4 regions of the Rhodococcus sp. PD04 genome follow, and region 2 is predicted to be linked to each of the others. Evidence: riboswitches for the same ligand, from Rfam matches in the RefSeq annotation. Region 2 holds a riboswitch; each other region holds the start of a gene.
What was found. Region 2 has a riboswitch for thiamine pyrophosphate ahead of thiC (phosphomethylpyrimidine synthase ThiC). Riboswitches for the same ligand answer to the same signal wherever they lie in the genome.

Region 1 (4,759 bases), on a different replicon from region 2:
GAGAGCGGCGTCGATGTCGAGCAGAGCGTCGAGTTCCGCCTTCTTCGCCCACGCTTCGTCTTCGGTGCGGCCGACGTAGGTCACGAGCCCCGGCAGGATGGCGACCGAACCGGCGTCCCTGCCGACGGAGGCGATGCGTGCACGCAGGTCGGTGGCGTACTCGAGCGCCGCGGTCATGTCCCACGCGACCGAGTAGACGGCCTCGGCGTGACGGGCCGCGAGGTTGCGGCCGGTCTCCGATGCTCCGGCCTGGAACAGCACGGGGCGGCCCTGCGGGCACCGCGGCACGGTCAGCGGACCGTCGACGCGGAAGTGCTTGCCCCGGTGATGGATCGGACGGATCGCGTCGGAGTCGAGGAACCTGCCACCCGCCCGGTCGACGAGGACACCGCCGTCGTCCCAGGAATCCCACAGCGCACAGAGCACCTCGATGAATTCCTCGGCCCGCGCGTACCGTTCGGAGTGCGGCGGTAGGGAGTCGAATCCGTGGTTGCGCGCTTCCTCGTCGAACATCGAGGTGACGATGTTGGCTCCTACGCGGCCACCACTGATGTGGCCGAGCGAGGCCAGCATCCGTGCCGCGTGGAACGGCGTGAAGAAGCTTGCCGAGACGGTGGTGACCAGACCGATGTGCTCGGTCGCGCGCGCCATAGCCGCCAGCGCGGTGAGGGGTTCGAGGAACCAGGTGGTGCCCGCCGTGTACTTCGGGTTGACGCTGTGACCGTCCGCGAAGAACACGGCGTCGAGGCGTCCTCGTTCGGCGGTGCGGGCAAGCTCCTCGAAATATGTGATGTCGCCGATGCGTTCGGCGGCGGAGCCTGGATGGCGCCATGCCGCAGAGTGGTGCCCGACGCCGTAGAGGAAGGCGTTGAGGTGGAGGGTGCGTGGTCCGGGCATCAGTTCATCACCAGTCCCCCGTCGACCACCAGGTTCTGCCCGGTGACGGCCCGCGACCAGTCGGATGCGAAGAACAGCACCGCGGCCGCGAAATCCTCGGGGGTGGTGACCTTCCGCAGCGGCGTCGACGACGCGATGAGGTCGAACACCGCCTCCGGCGTCGCCGACGATGCGTCGGTCGTGCGCAGCAGACCACCGGAGACCATGTTGACGCGGATCCCGTCGGGGCCGAGGTCGGCGGCGAAGGTGCGGGTCAGCGACAGCAGCGCGGCCTTGGCGGCGGTGTAGTCGTGGTACGGGACGACGGGGTGCTGGAACAGGTTGGTGCCGATGTTGACGATGCTGCCGCCACCGGCCTCGCGCATGCCCGGCAGAGCCGCCTGGATGATGTTGACCGCGCCGCCGACGACACCGTCGAACTGGGCTCCGAACCGGTCGTATCCGATCTCGTCTGCCTTGGGCCGAGCGTCGCCGTTGAAGGAGAAATCGGGCAGGGCGTTGTTGACGACCGTGGTGACGGGACGTCCGAAGTGCTCGCGGGCCCGGGTGAACAGCGCTTCGACGTCGGCGCGGTCGGTGACATCGGCCTTCAGCGCGACCGCCCGCTCGGGTCCGATCTTGTCGGCCAGTTCGTGAGCGCCCTCGCCGCTGCGCCGGTAGTCGAGGACGACGGCGGCTCCTTCGTCGGCGAACGCCTGCGCGATGCTGCGGCCGAGGCCGCGACCGGCGCCGGTGACGAGGACGACCTGGTTCTGCAATGACATCTTCTGTGCCTTCCCTGTGTGGGGAAGGGTGCGTGAGGGCGACAGACCTGTGGCCCGGCGCCGGCTCGGCATCCCTTCGCTCGCATAATCGAGATCAGGTTCGACGGGTGTTCTCTCAGCCGTTTCCGGCACCCCGTGTCGAGTCCTGCGGACAGGCTACACGGCGCCGGTTCGGCCTTCGAGAGCCGGCAGGGTCGGCGTTCACAGGATCGTCACATCGCCTACGCGAGAACTTAGCTCAGATCGACGTTAAAATGGCTGTTCCCGTCCCGACTCGTGAAAGGAGATTCCGACGCACACGCCGGCCCCACACAACGCTCCCTACGTCTCCCTTTCTCAGAAGGTCGGAGACGCTCCCCCGCTCGGCCGCGCCACGGTCCGCGGCCCCGCGAGGCACGAGGAGGTGGTGTGGTTCGAGGATCGCTACGCCATCCCGATCACCACCACCACGCCCGACGAGGCGCAGATCGAGGACGCGCTGTTCCTGCGCCGCGTCCTCGACCGGGCGCACATCGACTACCTGCTCGTGCGCGACGACAGCGACCGCCCGATCCTCGCGATCGACCGCGCCGACCGGAAGAGGCTGCGCACCGCTCTCGCCGAGGGGTGTGCCGACGAGCCGTTCTACTCGAAGGCCGTCGGCTTGAAACGGCGCCCGGTCCCGGTGGCGGACGGACAGCTCTCGCGCGACAGGAAGGACCGGGTGTTCCGGCTGTTCCGCCCGCGGGTCGAACTGAGGAGCGGGTTGCGGTACGGCGCGTCGAACGGCGTGGACATCGAGCTGTGGACCTACACCGACGACGAGGTGATCATGCCTCGTCCGAACGCTCTCACCCGCACGACCGCCCTGCGCGACGAGATGCGCCGGACGACGGTCGAGCGGTACGGACAGCTGTGGCCCACGATCGAGGGCATGTTCGACCGCCACCCCGGCGACATCCCGTTCGAGATCGACCTCGTGTTCTCGTGGGTGGACGGGTCGTCGAAGTCGTTCCAGGCCAAGCGCGCGAAGCTGATGCAGAACTACGTCGTCGGCGAAGGCGACGACTCGCCGGCGCGCTACCGGCAGATCAACGAACTCAAGTACGCCCTGCGTTCGGTCCACATGTACGCGCCGTGGGTGCGGCGGATCTTCGTCGCCACCGACTCGCCGCGACCGGCGTGGCTCGCCGACGACCCGCGTGTGACGTTCGTGCGGAGCGAGGAGTTCTTCGCCGACCCGTCGGCGCTGCCCACCTACAACTCGATGGCGGTCGAGTCGCAACTGCACCACATCCCGGGGCTGTCCGAGCACTTCCTGTATTCGAACGACGACATGTTCTTCGGTCGCCGGGTGAGCCCGAGCCTGTTCTTCTCCGGCGGGGGTGTCAGCAAGTTCATCGAGTGCGACGTGCGGATCGGGCTCGGCCGGAACGACCCGTCGCGCAGCGGATTCGAGAACTCCGCCCGCATGAACCGCAAGCTCCTGCAGGATCGCTTCGGGGTCACCATCACTCGGCACCTCGAACACACGCCGGTCCCGTTGCGCAGGTCGATCATGGCGGAGATGGAACGCGAGTTCGCGGACGAGTTCGCTGCGACGGCGGCGAGCCCGTTCCGGGCGGCAGACAACATCTCGGTGACGAACTCCTTCTACCACTACTACACGCTGCTGACCGGCCGCGCGGTGCAGCAGACCACGGCGAAGGTGGAGTACGTCGACACCACCGTGAAGTCCGGTCTGCGACATCTGGACACGATCCTGGCGCGTCGCAATCTCGACCTGTTCTGCCTCAACGACGGCAGCACGCCCGAGGTCGACCTGGAGCTGCGCACCGCGAAGGTCACGCAGTTCCTGGAGCGGTACTACCCGATTCCGGCGCCCTGGGAGACCGACCACCCGGGCCGACCGGACGTCGGCTAGATCCGAACGGTGAGGTCGGGGTTCTCGGGGATGCGGATGCCGGCCTCGGCCAGACACCGCGCCGCGTCCTCGGCCGTGTGGGGTTGCCCGGCGGTGGCGTAGCTTCCGCTGGGCACCACGGAGTGCACGATCGTGTCGGGATAGACGTGCACGAGGTTGAAACCCTGCGCGCCGTCGTGCCCGCGCTGCGAACCGACCGGGACGTTCAGGTCCTGCGTGTAGCAGGTCGACGAGGCGACGGACACCGGGATGCCCGCGAACGTGGCCGAGGTCGAGTAGTGCAGATGACCGCCGAGGATGGCGCGGACATCGGTGCCGCGCAGTACTTCGGCCAGACCGGCCTGGTCGCGCAGTTCGACGAGGACGGCCATGTCGAACACGCTCGGCACGGGCGGATGATGCAGTGCGAGAACGGTACCGAAAGGCGAGGGTGTCGCGAGTTCGTCGGCCAGCCAGGCGAGCTGGTCGTCGGTCACCTCACCGTGGTGGTGGCCCGGGACCGAGGTGTCGAGGCTGACGATCCGAAGTCCGCCCACGGCGTGGACGGCGTCGATCGGTGCGCCGAGGGGCGCTTCGTCGAGCAGCTCTTCACGGAAGGTCGCGCGGTCGTCGTGGTTGCCCATCGCCCACACGATCTCGGCGTCGAGTGCTGCGGCCAGTGGTTCGACGAGTCCGCGGAGCTTGCGGTAGGCATCGGGCTGGCCGCGATCGGCGAGGTCGCCGGTGAACACCAGGGCGTCGGGTCGGACCCGGGAGGCACGGATGTCGTCGAGGATCAGCCCGAGGCGGGTGTCGGCGTCGACGGTGCCGTAGAGGAGTTCGTCTCCACCGACGAGATGGGTGTCGGTGAGATGGAGCAGCGTGTGCGAAGGTCTGGGGTATTCGGCAATTCGCTCAGGGGCCGGAGAACTGCCCATGATCTCTCACTTCCATTCGCCCGTTTCGGGGCACTTCGTCGCCTTCAACCGTAGCGAGTGTGTTTCTACGGCTCCACGACTTCCGGCTCACATCGAGACCCCGAACCTGCGGCGAACAGTCCGTTACTACGTGGTGACCTGCGGAAACGAACAATCCGACATTCATCGGTGATCTGGATCACAATTCCGATCGGCGGGAGCACCGGTCCCCAGCGCATCCCGTAGCACGGTGTCGATCTCGTCGCTCGGGGACATCGGCAGGGTGTGATGGGTACCGG
Region 2 (4,759 bases):
GATGCTGACTGTGGCCGGAAGTGCCGCAGAGAGACGTTCACAAAGGAAGGCGAAGAATGAAGTCAGAACGACCCCCGAGAGGGAAGCAGATCTCGCAGAAAGCCTCGACCTCCGCGACCGGTCCCGATCCCACAGAGGAGGATCTGGCAGCTGTCATTGTCGCCTTGACCGGGATCGACATCGCGTCGAATGGCGGTAACGCGGGACCCGAGCGTAGCCGGAAGCAATCCTGGCGACGCTGATGCACAGACGACCCCGAGTTGCGCTCGGTGGTTGCGCATCCGTCCGGCCGGGAACGAAACTGCAGACGGAGCGAGCACGTCGATATGACCAGACATATGCCCTGGTCTTCGGTACCAGCAAGCGAGGTCTCAACTCATCCGAGGGCAGGATACAGTTCTGTGCCGGTCGCTTTCGTCAAATGGAGCTGCTGCCTGAGTCGGTCCTCGCTCAAGGTGACGGTGCCCCGCGGTAGCTGAAACTCGCCGTGACGCATTGCCGCGGCGATCCGCTCGCTATCCTCGGCTTTCCGGGCCGCTTGCCACCATATGTGAACTGCCTCGAACACCGACTCGCTCAACGTCGACAGCGGCGGTGCCCAAGGACCGAATTGCGCCCGGTACCTCTTCAGGAGCGAGGCGTTACCTTCCGTTTGTAATCCTTGGAAGTACCCCGAGACGGAGTAGAGGCCACGGGCCGCTTCGTCGCCGATGTACGTCAGCGTGGACTCTTCCAAGGCGGGCGCCAGAGTGATGCACTGATCCCGCAATCCCATTGCATAGCATTGCCGTTCGAACGCAACAGCATCAGCTCCGACGAATGTCGACAGTACGATGTCGGCACCCGATTGCTGGATCGATTCGATGATCGGGGCGAAGTCACGAGTTCCCAGAGATGCGAACTTTTCCCCGACGACTCTGGCGCCGTACCGAGGCAACAGTTGGCGTGCCAGGCCGTGTGTCGTACGGGGCCAACAATAGTCGTCGCCGGCCAGAAACCATCGTCGCACCCCCTCCATCCGCATGAGTGGTTTCACGGCTGCTGCCAACTGGTCGCCCGGCCGCTCGCCGAGCTGGAGGCGGAGACGATCGCCGCGCCCTCCTTCGTTCATGACCGGCTGTACCAGCAGCACGGGTGCATCACTGAGCGCCTCGGCAACGGCGGTGTAGGTAGCCGATGTGGCGGCGACCAGAATGGTCCGGCAGCCTGCCTGGACGAGTCGTCGCGCTTCCATGACGCCGGTCTGCGGGTCTGTGGCGTCATCACCCACGATCAACTCGACTGGACTGCCGTGGATGCCGCCCTCGGCATTGATTTCCTCCAGTGCCAGCATGGCGGCGTTGTCAATCGAGGTGGCGAAGAGGCTGCCGGGTCCGGATTTCGACGTCAACAATCCCAGACGGGGATGGGAAGAGGCGTTTCGAGAGGTAGGGAACCCTCGACGCCGCATCAACCATTCCAATCCGGGCTGGTCGAGTTCGGCGATGAGCCGAACTCTCGTACCACCGTTTGCGGCTTCGAAACGGAGTTTGATACGCCCTCGCCAGGGCTGGTCGTGCACGATATCGAGGTACGCATGCGGACGTGCGGCAGCAATACGGCCGAGGATTTCGACCGGTTCTGCGCCGGAACCGCTGAGGTGGACCGCCATACGCACGGCAGCGCCGGGTTCGACCCGATCGCATACCGCGCCGAAGAGCCATCCCGCCTCGTCGCCTGCTCCGAAAAGGCTGTAGGCCACCGAGGGCGGGGATGCGGTCCACTCTTCGGCGTGCAGTACGAGCTGGGTCACCGTGTTTCCTGGAAGCTATGCACGTCGCAAGGTTGTGTCGGTGGCAGCGGTGCGGTCTGCGGCCTCGACGGCATCTGACAGGGCTCCTCGGAACAATTCCTGCAACATTGCAATGACATCGCGTGCGGGACCGGCCGGGTCGATCGAGTAGAAACGGAAGCGTCCGGCCTTACGTTCGGTGACCAGGCCCGCGTGCCGCAGGATCCGGAGGTGGTTCGAGACGCCGGTGCGTCCCACGCTGTCGATCTGGTCGACCAGTTCGTTGACGCTGCACTCGTCACGCTCTGCCAGCACAGTGAGAATGGCTCGCCGTACAGGGTCGGCGAGGGCATCGAAGGCCAGCTGTGCGGACAAGGTCCCGATCTCCTCGAGTCAACAGTCAATTACATATAGAAGAGTACCTCCTCGTAGCTCGTACAGGACGGGCCGACTTCGCACCGCTCCGACGACCGGACCAGCTACATCTGCAGCAGGAGAAGCCGGGTGTTAGGGTCTGTGCCGTCCCCACGGGAGCCCTATTGCAGGGGCTGAGATCGGGCTGAGGCAGCCTGCGACCGTCGAACCTGCCCGGGTAATGCCGGCGAAGGAAGTAGGAACGATTCCGATGAGTGCACCCAATTCGCATGCCCTGAGCTATGTCCACGACGAGGAACACGACCTGCGTGTACCTGTCACAGAGATCCGCTTGAACGACTCTCCCGGCGGGGTGCCGAACCCGCCGCTGCAGGTCTACCGCACTGCAGGTCCCGATAGCGATCCGCTGGTCGGGCTCCCGCCGACGCGCGCCGACTGGATTGCTGCTCGCGGCGACGTCGAGCACTACCCGGGGCGAGAACGGGATCTGCTCGACGATGGCCGCTCGGCGGTGCGGCGTGGAGAGGCGTCCCAGGAGTGGAAGGGGCCCCGACCTGTCCCGGTGCGAGCGAAGACAGGCCGGACGGTCACGCAGATGCACTATGCCCGGGCGGGGATCATCACCCAGGAAATGCGGTTCGTGGCGCTGCGGGAGAACTGCGACGTGGAACTGGTGCGCTCGGAGGTGGCGGCGGGTCGGGCGATCATCCCCGCCAACGTCAACCACCCCGAGTCCGAGCCGATGATCATCGGCAAGTCCTTCCTGGTGAAGATCAATGCCAACATCGGCAACTCAGCGGTGACCAGCTCCATCGTCGACGAAGTCGACAAGATGCGCTGGGCCACCCGTTGGGGCGCGGACACTGTGATGGACCTGTCCACCGGCGAAGATATCCACACCACCCGAGAGTGGATCATTCGCAACTCCCCGGTGCCGATCGGCACGGTGCCGATCTACCAGGCTCTGGAGAAGGTCGCCGGCCAGGCCGATGCGCTGACGTGGGAGATCTTCCGCGACACCGTGATCGAGCAGTGTGAGCAGGGTGTGGACTACATGACCATCCACGCCGGAGTGCTGCTGCGCTACGTACCGCTCACGGCCGAGCGGCTCACCGGCATCGTCTCCCGAGGTGGGTCGATCATGGCCGGTTGGTGCCTTGCCCATCACGAGGAAAATTTTCTCTACACCCACTTCGACGAACTGTGTGAGATCTTCGCCCGCTACGACGTGGCATTTTCCCTCGGGGACGGGCTGCGACCGGGGTCGATCGCCGACGCCAACGACGCCGCGCAGTACGCCGAACTGGACACCCTTGCCGAACTGACCACCCGTGCCTGGGCTCACGACGTTCAGGTGATGGTCGAAGGCCCTGGCCACATCCCGATCCATCGGGTGCGGGAAAATGTGGAGCGTCAGCAGAAGTTATGTCATGGAGCGCCTTTCTACACCCTGGGGCCGCTGGTGACCGACATTGCTCCGGGCTACGACCACATCACCTCCGCGATCGGGGCCACCGAGATCGCCCGCCATGGCACCGCGATGCTGTGTTACGTCACCCCGAAGGAGCATCTGGGACTGCCGAATCGGGACGACGTGAAGACCGGGGTCATCACGTACAAGATCGCCGCTCATGCTGCCGACATCGCCAAGGGCCATCCCGGTGCCGTCGAGCGTGACGACGCGTTGTCGAAGGCGCGTTTCGAGTTTCGGTGGCGGGATCAGTTCGCTCTGTCGCTGGATCCGGATACGGCCGAGCAGTTCCATGACGAGACGCTTCCGGCTGAACCGGCCAAGACGGCGCACTTCTGCTCGATGTGTGGGCCGAAGTTCTGCTCGATGCGTATCTCCCAAGACATCCGGACCAGGTTCGGTGACGCCGCCGACCAGGCCGCCGTCGCCGGGATGCAACATATGTCCGACCAGTTCAGGGCCGCCGGCAGCACGGTGTATTTGGATGCCCCTACTGTCCTGTCCTCCGAAAGTAAGCGTGTGACACAGGACAACTGAGGTCGCAGGGGCGTTGAGTCCAGGTGACGGGAGGACACGGACGCAACGCCCTCAGCGGCGTGACGCACGCCCGCACTTGCTCTGCCGGGTGGCGTTGTGTCGCGATGACGAAGGTGGTCGAGGACGGAGTCGGCATCGATGTGCGGTTTCGCGGTGCCGGCGACCGTCCGGGTTCGAGCACGAGGGGAATGAGATTCAGCGGCGGTATCCACTCGTGCTCAACGAAAGTGCCCATGTGTGAGCGGGGTTCGCTGTAGCAGTGATCGGGTGCCGGCGGGCGAGGCGGTGACGACATCGCCCACCTCGCTGCCGAATCGGGGGTGACCTGCACTTGTGACTCGCTCAGCTTCGAGGCACCGAGGAGTAGTTGCCCGGGTGGTCTCGACGCCGGCCGTGACACGGTGCGGGTTGCCGTTCCCCTCACCGTGTCATGGCAGGCGGCCGTCTCGGGGGAGCGGTCGTGATCGTCGGCCCGGTCGATTCTGCTTCCGGGATCGGCGGTCGCTGCACACGTGCTGGAACGCGTCCGGACCATCCCGCATTCGCTCGGCGTCGACCTCGCGCGGCGGCGTTGTCCACCATCTCCGCGCGGTAATCAGTCTTCT
Region 3 (4,759 bases), on a different replicon from region 2:
GACCGGCTCAGCTGGCACGGCTCCTGGGCGCCTGCGACGCCCGGTGCCGTGACAGCGACGGCAACACCCATGAGCCCGGCAGCGGCGGCGGAAAGGATTCGGTGTGCAATTGTCATGCCCGGGGATCGTACCGACCGCACGGTATCCCGTCACGCGATAATCGGAAAACCCCTGAACACGAGGATTCTCAAGGGTTTTCCGTACCGGTCACGGCTCCATCGGCGAAGATGCCTGAGCCCAGAAGCGTTTCGGGATCCGACCGGCGTGCCGGGCACGGAATCCCGCCTCGACGGCGTGGCGCATCGCCGACGCCATCAGCGCCGGATCCTTCGCGCGGGTGACGGCGGTCGCGAGCAGCACGGCGTCGCAACCGAGTTCCATCGCGAGCGCCGCGTCGGAGGCGGTTCCGATTCCCGCGTCGAGGATCACCGGCACGCCCGCCGCCTCGACGATCATCTCGATGTGGTGCGGGTTCGAGATACCGAGGCCGGTGCCGATCGGCGAACCGAGCGGCATCACCGCAGCACAACCGACATCCTCGAGACGGCGCGCAAGGACGGGATCGTCGGTCGTGTACGGCAGGACGACGAAGCCGTCGTCGACGAGTTGTTCGGCCGCCGAGACGAGTTCGATAGCGTCGGGCAGCAGCGTCCGTTCGTCGGCGATGACCTCGAGTTTCACCCAGTCGGTCTCCAGCGCTTCCCGCCCGAGCTGCGCGGTCAGCACGGCCTCCTTCGCGCCGCGGCACCCGGCGGTGTTCGGCAGCGGTTCGATGCCGAGACGGCGCAGCAGATCGAGGACACCGGTTCCGGAGGCCGCATCGACGCGGCGCATCGCGACGGTGGTCAGTTCGGTGCCCGACGCGACGAGCGCCTCCTCGAGCACGGCCAGGTTCGCCGCGCCACCGGTGCCGGTGATCAGCCGCGACCCGAAGGTGCGGCCGGCGATGGTCAGCTGCGGCAGATCGGCGCCGGGATCGTGTGTGTCAGCCACCCTGGACCGCCGTGAGGATCTCGATGCTCGCGCCGCGTGCCACCGGTTCCGACCAGCGACCGCGCGGGCACACGACACCGTCGACGGCGACGGCGATTCCCTTCTCGGGCAGACCGAGCTCGTTCAGCAGCTGCGACACGGTCGGGGCCGCGTCGTAGTACTTGTCCTCACCGTTGACGGTGATGCCCACGGACACGTTCGTCATCCCACACTCGCTTCCGTAATTCGTCCAGGACAGGCGTATTTCGCGTCGGCCAGTGACCGCCCGCCGAGTTCGGCGAGCACCGCGTCGACGGTGAGCGGCGTGAGCAGCACACCGTTGCGGCCGTGGCCGGTCGCGGCGACGACACGATCGGAGAGCCGGCCGATCATCGGCAGGTTGTCGGGGGTCATCGGGCGCAGGCCCGCGCTCGCCTCGAACAGTTCGTACTCGCCGAGCGCCGGGAAGATCGTCTCGGCATCGGCGATCAGATCGCGCACGCCGGCCACCGTGATCTGCGTGTCGGAGGCCTCGTACTGCGTCGCGCCCACGACGAGCCCGTCGTGGCGGGGCACCAGATAGGCGGGCCGTCCGTGGACACTCGCACGGATGGTGCGCTGCGGCGGCGGGGTCGCGCCCGGCCGCACCCGCAGCCGCAGGATCTCGCCCTTGACCGGTCGGACCGGAAGACCCGGCCACAGCCGCGCCGACGCCGAGCCGGCGGCGAGCACCACCTGATCGTCGGGCAGGTCGGCGAGGTCGTGCACGGCGCCGTCGGAGAAACGCACCCCGGCCCCGGTGGCCGCAGTGCGCAGGGCGTCGACGAGCGCGCGGTTGTCGACCGACGACTCGGTGGGTGCGAGCAGTCCGAGCCGGACCTTCGGGCCGAGCGACGGCTCGAACTCCCGGATCTCCGCGCGGGAGAGCAGCCGCATCTCGTGCCCTCGCTCCCCGACCCATTCGGCGACGGTCCGCAGGTCGGCCGCATCCGCCGCGTCGAGCGCAACGGTCAGCGACGCCTCGGCGGTGAACACGTCGACGTCGGTCTCCGTGCGCAGTGCGTCCGCGAAGCCGGGCCAGCGGTCGAGCGACGCCGCACCCAGGGACAGCACATGGTCCTCGCCGGGCCAGCCCTCGGACAGCGGGGCCAGCATTCCCCCGGCCACCCACGAGGCGCCGCTACCGGGATTCGGGTCGTGCACGGTCACGACGTGCCCCGAGCGGGCCGCGCGCCATGCGATCGACAGCCCGATCACTCCGCCACCCACGACGGCCACAGTTGTCATCGGTCCACCTCACTCCCTGCGCCGGCATGATCCGGGTCAGGTCATAACGGTCGGGGCCGGCAGGCCCCCTCTCAGCCCCGCGAACCTCGGGACTCCCGTGTCGTCACACTTTCTGCCTAGAGGCTACCGTCTTGGTCGTGACCACCTATCGCGGCAACCATCCCGACCCGCGCGGCCGCCTCGCGACCGCCCGGTTGTACCTGTGCACCGATGCTCGCCGGGACACCGGTGACCTCGCACGGTTCGTCGAGGAGGCCCTCGCCGGTGGGGTCGACATCGTCCAGTTGCGCGACAAGGACTCGGCCGGCGAGAAGAAGTTCGGACGCCTCGAGGCACGCGAGGAACTCGCCGCCCTCGAGATCATCGGTGAGGCGTGTGCACGCCACGGTGCACTCCTCGCCGTCAACGACCGCGCCGACATCGCTCTCGCGGCGGGCGCCGACATTTTGCACCTCGGTCAGGGCGACCTGCCGGTGCGGCACGCGCGGCAGATCCTCGGCGACGAGATCGTCATCGGCCGTTCGACGTCGAGTCGGGCGCAGGCCGCGCTCGCCGACATCGAGGAGGGCGTCGACTACTTCGCGTCCGGGCCGGTGTGGGACACCCCGACCAAGCCGGGACGGACCGCCGCGGGGCTGCAGGTGACGCGCGAGGTCGCGCAGTCGCAACCGGCACGACCGTGGTTCGCGATCGGCGGCATCGATCTCGAGCGGCTCCCCGAGGTGCTCAATGCCGGGGCCACGCGGGTCGCGGTGGTCCGGGCGATCACCAAGGCCTCCGATCCGCGGGCAGCCGCCGCGGCGTTCGAGGCCGCACTGCCCGCCTGAGGCCGCTGAAGGCCGCTGCCGGCCCGAGGGGCTACAGCCAGCCCAGCACGGCCGAGGGCGACATCGCGATCGTGCCCTCGGGCAACCGCGCGCGCAGGCCGCGATCCGCGGTGACCACGACCGTCACGCCGGGGTCGACCACGGCCGTCGCGGTGGAGGCCAGCCGGGCCAATTCGTCGTCGCCGCTGCCGTCCGCGCTGTGTACCGGGATCCGGGCGTCGTCGATCGTCGCGTCGCGGGCATGCCCTTCGAGGACCGCTTCGACGCGGGGGACCCAGCCGAACGTCCCGTCGGGAAATTCGACGGTGCGGGGCAGGACCGCAGCGAGGTCGGCGAGCAGGGCGCTCGTCGCGCCGGGGCGGTCGCGCCACCATCCGGTGGATCCGCTCGCACCGAGCACGTTCGCGGTGTCGAGCAGCATGCGTACCGGTGAGGTGCGCAGCGACGGCCACGCCTCGGCGAAGCCGCTGTGCAGCGGCATCGCCTCGACCTCCGGTTCGGGCACCCAGCGCAGTTCGGTGCTCTCCTGGTTGAGGCTGGTCACGAGCGTTTCGGTGGCGTCGGCGACGACGGTGGTGTAGGTCCATCCGCCCGCGAGACCGAAGGTGACGCGTTCGGCGCGCACCGTCACGGCCGCGACATCGATGCCGGCCTCCTCGTGGGCCTCCCGCACGGCGGCGTCGACGGTGCTCTCGTGCGAGTCGCGGGCTCCACCGGGAAGTGCCCACGTGCCACCCTGGTGCGACCACGCCGCCCGATGCTGCAGGAGAACCGCGGGGCGACCGTCCGCGAGCGGAGCGCGCAGCAGCAGACCTGCGGCACCGTGTCGTCCCCAGCGCTTCTCACCGTCCGGTCCGACCGCCCAGCCGTCACCGTCTCCACGCATTGCGTCCGCCTCTCCGACCCGCCCTCGTCCGGGCCTGTGCCCGGTACCGGATCCCCGCCGTCCGTGGACGGCAACAATACCGCCGGGCTGCTTATATGCTCCCCTCAGAGCGCTCGACACGAGGAAGGGAGTGCCCGGTGGACGTACGGATCACCCCTCCCTTCGCGCCTGTCGAGAGCCATATTCGCGACGACGCCGGCACCGACGCTCCGGACGCCCGGTTCGACGACGCCCGCGCGCTGTTGCGATCCACGCCGGTGCGGTTGGTGGTCCTCGGCGTGGTGCTCACCGTTCTGCTCGTCGCGTCGGCGGCGGTCTCCGCGACGACGGTCTCCGGCAGGCAGGCCACCCACGACCGTCTCCTCTCGTCCATCGAGCCGCTCGCCAGCGCGGCCCAGAATCTCTACAGCGCGCTGTCGGTGGCCGACGCCGCCGCCGTGACGGGCTTCATCTCGGGCGGACTCGAACCGGAGGCGGTGCGCAGTCGCTACATCCGGGCCACCAACGAGGCCGCGGAGTATCTCGTCATCGCGGCGACCGGCCTGACCGACGCCGACCGCGAGACCGCGCACAACCTGACGGAGATCGTGAGGCTGCTGCCCGTCTACACGGGCCTCATCGAGACGGCCCGCACCAACAACCGCACCGGGCATCCGGTCGGCGCCGCATATCTCGGCGAGGCCTCGCACCTGATGCAGACCGAACTGCTCCCCGCCGCGCAGGAACTGCACACGCGGGGCGTCGCCGCCGTCGAGGACACCCAGCGCGACGCGGTACGACCACCCTG
Region 4 (4,759 bases), on a different replicon from region 2:
AAGCGGGTTGCCGACGCCAGGTCGAACGGAAGCTTCGACGGGAAGTACCACTCGGTGAAATCCAGTGGGGGCTCCGACAGATTCCGCGCCAGCTCCGCGATCGACGTCACCTCGCTCCCCCGATCGGTGTACCGCGCCTCGTCGGATGACGACGCCGCCGTACCCACCTCGTCGTAGTCGAGCCACCGGTAGACGACTCCCGGATCCGCGAACACCGCCGGCGACGCCTTGGGCGCGTCGCCGAAGAATCCCGACCCGAGCACCTCCGGCGTGCCGGGAACAGGAAACAGCTTGTCGCGCACGGGCGCACCGGTGATGAATCCGACGCTCGCCTGCAGGAATCCCAGCGGTTGCGAATTGTCGTCGAGGATCGCACCGAGCACCGCCTCGTTGGTCGCGTTCAACGTCCGCACATCCGGGTCGCCCGTCGCGAACATCGCGTAGTCCCCCGACAACAGAGTGCGCAACGTCCAGTCGACGTTCGGGTTGTCGGGCATGCGCGGGACGATGCCGTCGGTGCTGTCCGGGTCCAATCGCGCGGCGAGTCCCGTGAGTGCGAGCAGATTCGTCGTCTCGGGATTGATGACCGCAGGAAGTGCCAGCACCGGCGATGCCGTCGAGATGGAGCCGGAGATCGCATCGAGCGGTGCCGAGACCGTGTCGGGCAGATCCGGGAGGGCACCCCGCCCCGGGAACGGCGCGCCCGCCTCAATCACCGTATCGAGCGCGAAGTACCCGCCGCACTGGTTGTAACCTGCGTCGTCGGTGGTGGCGGGATCTCCGTCGAAGTCCCATTCCGCGAAGTAGCCGGTGATGAAACCGCCGAGAGAATGCCCGCCGCACAACACCTTCCGCTTCCGCAGCGCCGGGTCGGGAAGTTCGTGACGCAGCAGGTCGTACTGGTCGCGCAGCGTCTGTTCGAGACCGACATGCGAGAGCCATGCGACGTCGGCGCCGCTCGCGTGGCCGGCGAATCGTCGCCCGTCCACTTCGGCACCGTGGAAGTAGTAGTCGGTCGCGGTGTCGAGCGAACCCGTCCGCAATGCCGCCCGGGTACCGGTGTGGTCCTCGAGGCAGTTCGATCGCCGGTCGAGTGCCCAGAACTCGATGTGGGCACCGCGAGTCGCGGCCGCGACGACGGTGTTGCGCGCGACGCTCTCGAATGCACCCGCTCCCTCGAAGATTCCCGGTTGGGCGACGAGGATCCGGTCGGCGTCGGCCGAATTCTCCGGTCCGTCTGCCGAACGCCACCGCAGATACGACAGCCGGTCGCACGCGGCAGGTCGCGGTCCGGCCACCGGCGGTAGCGGTGCGGGTATCGACACCACGGACCCGAGCACCTCGCCGGCCAGCGGCGCCGACGAGTCATACGGCATTTCGGTGCGTCCGCTCGTCTCCGCCGACACCACCGGCGCCGTGAGCACACTTCCCATCACTGCCGCAGCCAGTGCGGCACCCATCATTGCGCGCATTCCCCATCCCCCGATCGGTTCGTGCGTATTGAACACCGCTGCGGGAGTCGGGTCCACGGAAACGACAGAAGAAAGGGCCCGTCGGAGTTCACCGACGGGCCCTTCATCGTCCACGCCAGGGGGAGACGTGCGCAGACCGATGGCCCCTGTCGTCGGGGGGGAGGTGACAGGGACGATCACTCGAATAGTCGGGACCTTCGACCCTTCCGTTACGGGTGAAATGTGAGGGTGACGTCCCGACCTGGGCATTTCCGTAACTTCGGGTCACATCTTCCGTTCTGCGGCCGCCCCGGTGATCCCGGAGGGCATGGTGCTAGGGTCGCCCGTGACACGGGGTGCTCCGCACGAGCGGGGCTGAGATCACACCCGTCGAACCTGATCAGGTAATGCTGACGAAGGGATGTCCCGATATGACCGTGCCTGCCCCCACATCGATCCGTCCCCTGCCGGCGCAGTGAACGCGCGGCGGACTCTCGCCGGACTGATCACCCTCGTCGCCGCACTCTCCGCGGTCGTCGGGTGCTCGTCCGATTCCGGGAGCGACACCATCCGATTCGCGTTGGACTGGACGCCCAACACCAACCACACCGGCCTGTACGTGGCGCAGCAGGAGGGCCTGTTCGCCGAGGCGGGTCTCGACGTCGAGATCCTGCCGTACAACAACGCGACGCCCGACACCCTCGTCGACGCCGGTAGCGCCGAGTTCGGGATCTCCACGCACGCCACGTCGACCATCGCCAGAGCTGCGGGTTCCCGGACCGTCGCGGTCCTCGCACCGCTGCAGCACTGGGCGACGGGAATCGCCGTGCGGGCCGACAACGCCGAGATCACGCGGCCCGCGGATCTCGACGGCAAGACCTTCGCGGGCTTCGCGAACCCCGGCGAGGACGAGATGCTCGCCGAGGTGATCCGCAACGATGGTGGTCGCGGTGAGTTCGAGAGCGTGACGCTCGGGACGTCGTCGTACGAGGCGGTCTACTCGTCGACCGCCGACTTCACCGTGTCGTACCTGGCGTGGGAGGGTCTCGAGGCCGAACACCGCGGACTGCCCATGCGGTACTTCGGCTTCACCGACCACGGCTTCCCCGATGCGTACGCGATCGTCGTCGACGGCAACGAGGACTGGATGTCGGAGAACCCGGAGCAGGCGCGCGCTTTCGTGCAGGCTCTGCACCAGGGCTACCGGATCGCAGCCGACGACCCCGATCGCGGGGCACGGGCGCTGATCGAGGCGAATCCCGGGGCCTTCCCCGACGAGGAACTCGTCTACGAGAGCCAGCGCATGCTCGCCGCCGACTACATGCGCGACGCCGCCGGCGCCGTCGGGGTCCTCGACGCCGGGAAATGGTCGGGCTACGCCCGATTCCTCTACGAGAACGGCGTGCTGTCCGGCCCCGACGGCAGCCCGTTGACCACCGAGCCGGACTGGTCGACCTATGTCACCGATGACTACCTCGAAGACCGCTGACACCGGCCACGCACGTCGATTCCTACCCTCCCTGCTCGTCGCCGGGGTGCTGGTCGGGATCTGGCAGACATACGTCGTGGTGAGCGGTATCCGACCGCAGGTGCTGCCCTCTCCCGCGCGCGTCCTCACACAGGGATGGGCGCATCGCGTCGACATCGCCGGGCACGCCTGGTCCACACTGCAGGTCACGCTCGTCGGGTTCGCCGTGTCGCTGGCACTGGCGTGGGCCCTCGCGATCGTCGTGGACTTCTCGCCGTGGTTGCGGCGGGCACTCGTGCCGTTGTTCGTGGTGTCGCAGACCCTGCCGATCATCGCGATCGCGCCGTTGATGATCATCTGGTTCGGTTTCGGACTGCTGCCGAAGATCCTCGTCATCGCGCTGGTGACGTTCTTCCCCGTCGCGATCGGGCTGCTCGAAGGGTTCGCGGCGGCCGACCGGGAGGCGGGCGCGTTGCTGCGCAGTATGGGCGCGTCGCGGTGGCAGCAGTTCCGTTACGTGCGCCTGCCGTCCGCGCTCCCCCGCTTCTTCACCGCCCTGCGGATCGGCATCACCTACGCCGTAGTGGGTGCGGTGTTCGCGGAATACGTCGGCGCGACATCCGGTCTGGGCATCTACATGAGCACGCAGAAGAACTCGTTCCGCACCGATCTCGTGCTCGCTGCCGTAGTGGTGACCGCTGCTCTGTCACTCCTGTTGTACGCGCTGACGTTCGTCGTCGAACGGGTGGTCGCGCCGTGGGCGCTCACGAGGGGTGAGAGATGAATGCGGTGACGGTGGCCTCGGTCCACAAGTCGTACGGCGACCGGGCGGTGATCGACGGCATCGACTGTGCTGTGGAGCCCGGCGAGTTCGTGTCCCTCATCGGGCCGAGCGGGTGCGGCAAGTCGACGCTGTTCTCGATCGTCGCGGGACTCGAACAGCCCGACGCCGGAGAGGTTCTCGTCGGCGACTCCCCCGCGGCACCCGGGCGGGTCGCGCTGATGCCGCAGAAGGATCTGCTGTTCCCGTGGCGGACGGTACTCGACAACTGCACCCTCGGTATCGAGGTGCAGGGTGTGCAACGATCCGACGCTCGCGCCCGCGCCCGCGAACTGCTGCCGACCTTCGGCCTGGCAGGCTTCGAGGACGCTGCCCCGCACCAACTGTCGGGCGGTATGCGTCAACGCGCGTCGCTCGCACGCACGGTGCTGCAGGGGCGCGACGTGCTCCTGCTCGACGAGCCGTTCGGCGCCCTGGATTCGCTCACCCGCACCGAGATGCAGCTGTGGCTGCAACAGGTGTGGCAGCAGCACCGGTGGACAGTGCTGATGGTGACGCACAACGTGCGCGAGGCGGTGTTGTTGTCCGATCGGGTCGTCGTCCTCGGTCCGCGACCGGCGCGGGTCCGGCACGAGGTACGCGTGCACCTGCCCCGACCCCGAACCCTGGAGGCGTGCGCGTCGAGCGAGTTCGTGGCGCTCGAACACGAGCTCATGGAGGTCCTGCACCGGTCACGACACGAGGCGCAACGGAGGTTGCCCTCGGGATAGTCACCGGCCGAACTGTTCGCCACCAGTACATCCGCTACAAGATTCGCTATCCGCTACGGCAATTGCTGTAGCGGATGGCGAGAGAGGTAGCGGATGCATCGGGGACGACCCCGGCCCTGTGCCCCCAGTGGGACTCGAACCCACACTTGGCGGATTTTAAGTCCGCTGCCTCTGCCAATTGGGCTATAGGGGCGTGGGGATCACATTAGCGTTCACGACTGTCCACCACCGCGCCGGGGCGCGAGGTTCTCGAAGTACCGTGCGACGGGACGGCGTTCGTATCCTGTCC

Region 1: linked by a shared signal. The riboswitch ahead of U9J23_RS07270 (3-oxoacyl-ACP reductase) and the one ahead of thiC (phosphomethylpyrimidine synthase ThiC) in region 2 are both predicted to bind thiamine pyrophosphate.
Region 3: linked by a shared signal. The riboswitch ahead of thiO (glycine oxidase ThiO) and the one ahead of thiC (phosphomethylpyrimidine synthase ThiC) in region 2 are both predicted to bind thiamine pyrophosphate.
Region 4: linked by a shared signal. The riboswitch ahead of U9J23_RS05655 (ABC transporter substrate-binding protein) and the one ahead of thiC (phosphomethylpyrimidine synthase ThiC) in region 2 are both predicted to bind thiamine pyrophosphate.

What each region holds. Positions count from the first base shown of each region.
Region 1 is NZ_CP142143.1:1,563,883-1,568,641, reverse strand. Features, by position in the region: gene U9J23_RS07275 (LLM class flavin-dependent oxidoreductase) at 1-897, opposite strand, end outside; gene U9J23_RS07270 (3-oxoacyl-ACP reductase) at 897-1,661, opposite strand; TPP riboswitch at 1,716-1,807, opposite strand; gene U9J23_RS07265 (stealth family protein) at 2,068-3,564, shown strand; gene U9J23_RS07260 (phosphodiesterase) at 3,561-4,481, opposite strand; gene U9J23_RS07255 (alpha/beta fold hydrolase) at 4,644-4,759, opposite strand, start outside.
Region 2 is NZ_CP142144.1:301,367-306,125, reverse strand. Features, by position in the region: gene U9J23_RS25765 (substrate-binding protein) at 377-1,792, opposite strand; gene U9J23_RS25760 (ArsR/SmtB family transcription factor) at 1,808-2,146, opposite strand; TPP riboswitch at 2,289-2,398, shown strand; gene thiC (phosphomethylpyrimidine synthase ThiC) at 2,397-4,154, shown strand.
Region 3 is NZ_CP142143.1:4,103,809-4,108,567, forward strand. Features, by position in the region: gene U9J23_RS18815 (hypothetical protein) at 1-116, opposite strand, end outside; gene U9J23_RS18820 (thiazole synthase) at 208-993, opposite strand; gene thiS (sulfur carrier protein ThiS) at 986-1,198, opposite strand; gene thiO (glycine oxidase ThiO) at 1,195-2,259, opposite strand; TPP riboswitch at 2,256-2,368, opposite strand; gene thiE (thiamine phosphate synthase) at 2,397-3,086, shown strand; gene U9J23_RS18840 (NUDIX hydrolase) at 3,118-3,972, opposite strand; gene U9J23_RS18845 (hypothetical protein) at 4,110-4,759, shown strand, end outside.
Region 4 is NZ_CP142143.1:1,190,606-1,195,364, reverse strand. Features, by position in the region: gene U9J23_RS05660 (hypothetical protein) at 1-1,472, opposite strand, end outside; TPP riboswitch at 1,794-1,890, shown strand; gene U9J23_RS05655 (ABC transporter substrate-binding protein) at 1,927-2,940, shown strand; gene U9J23_RS05650 (ABC transporter permease) at 2,918-3,703, shown strand; gene U9J23_RS05645 (ABC transporter ATP-binding protein) at 3,700-4,470, shown strand; tRNA gene U9J23_RS05640 (tRNA-Leu) at 4,590-4,663, opposite strand.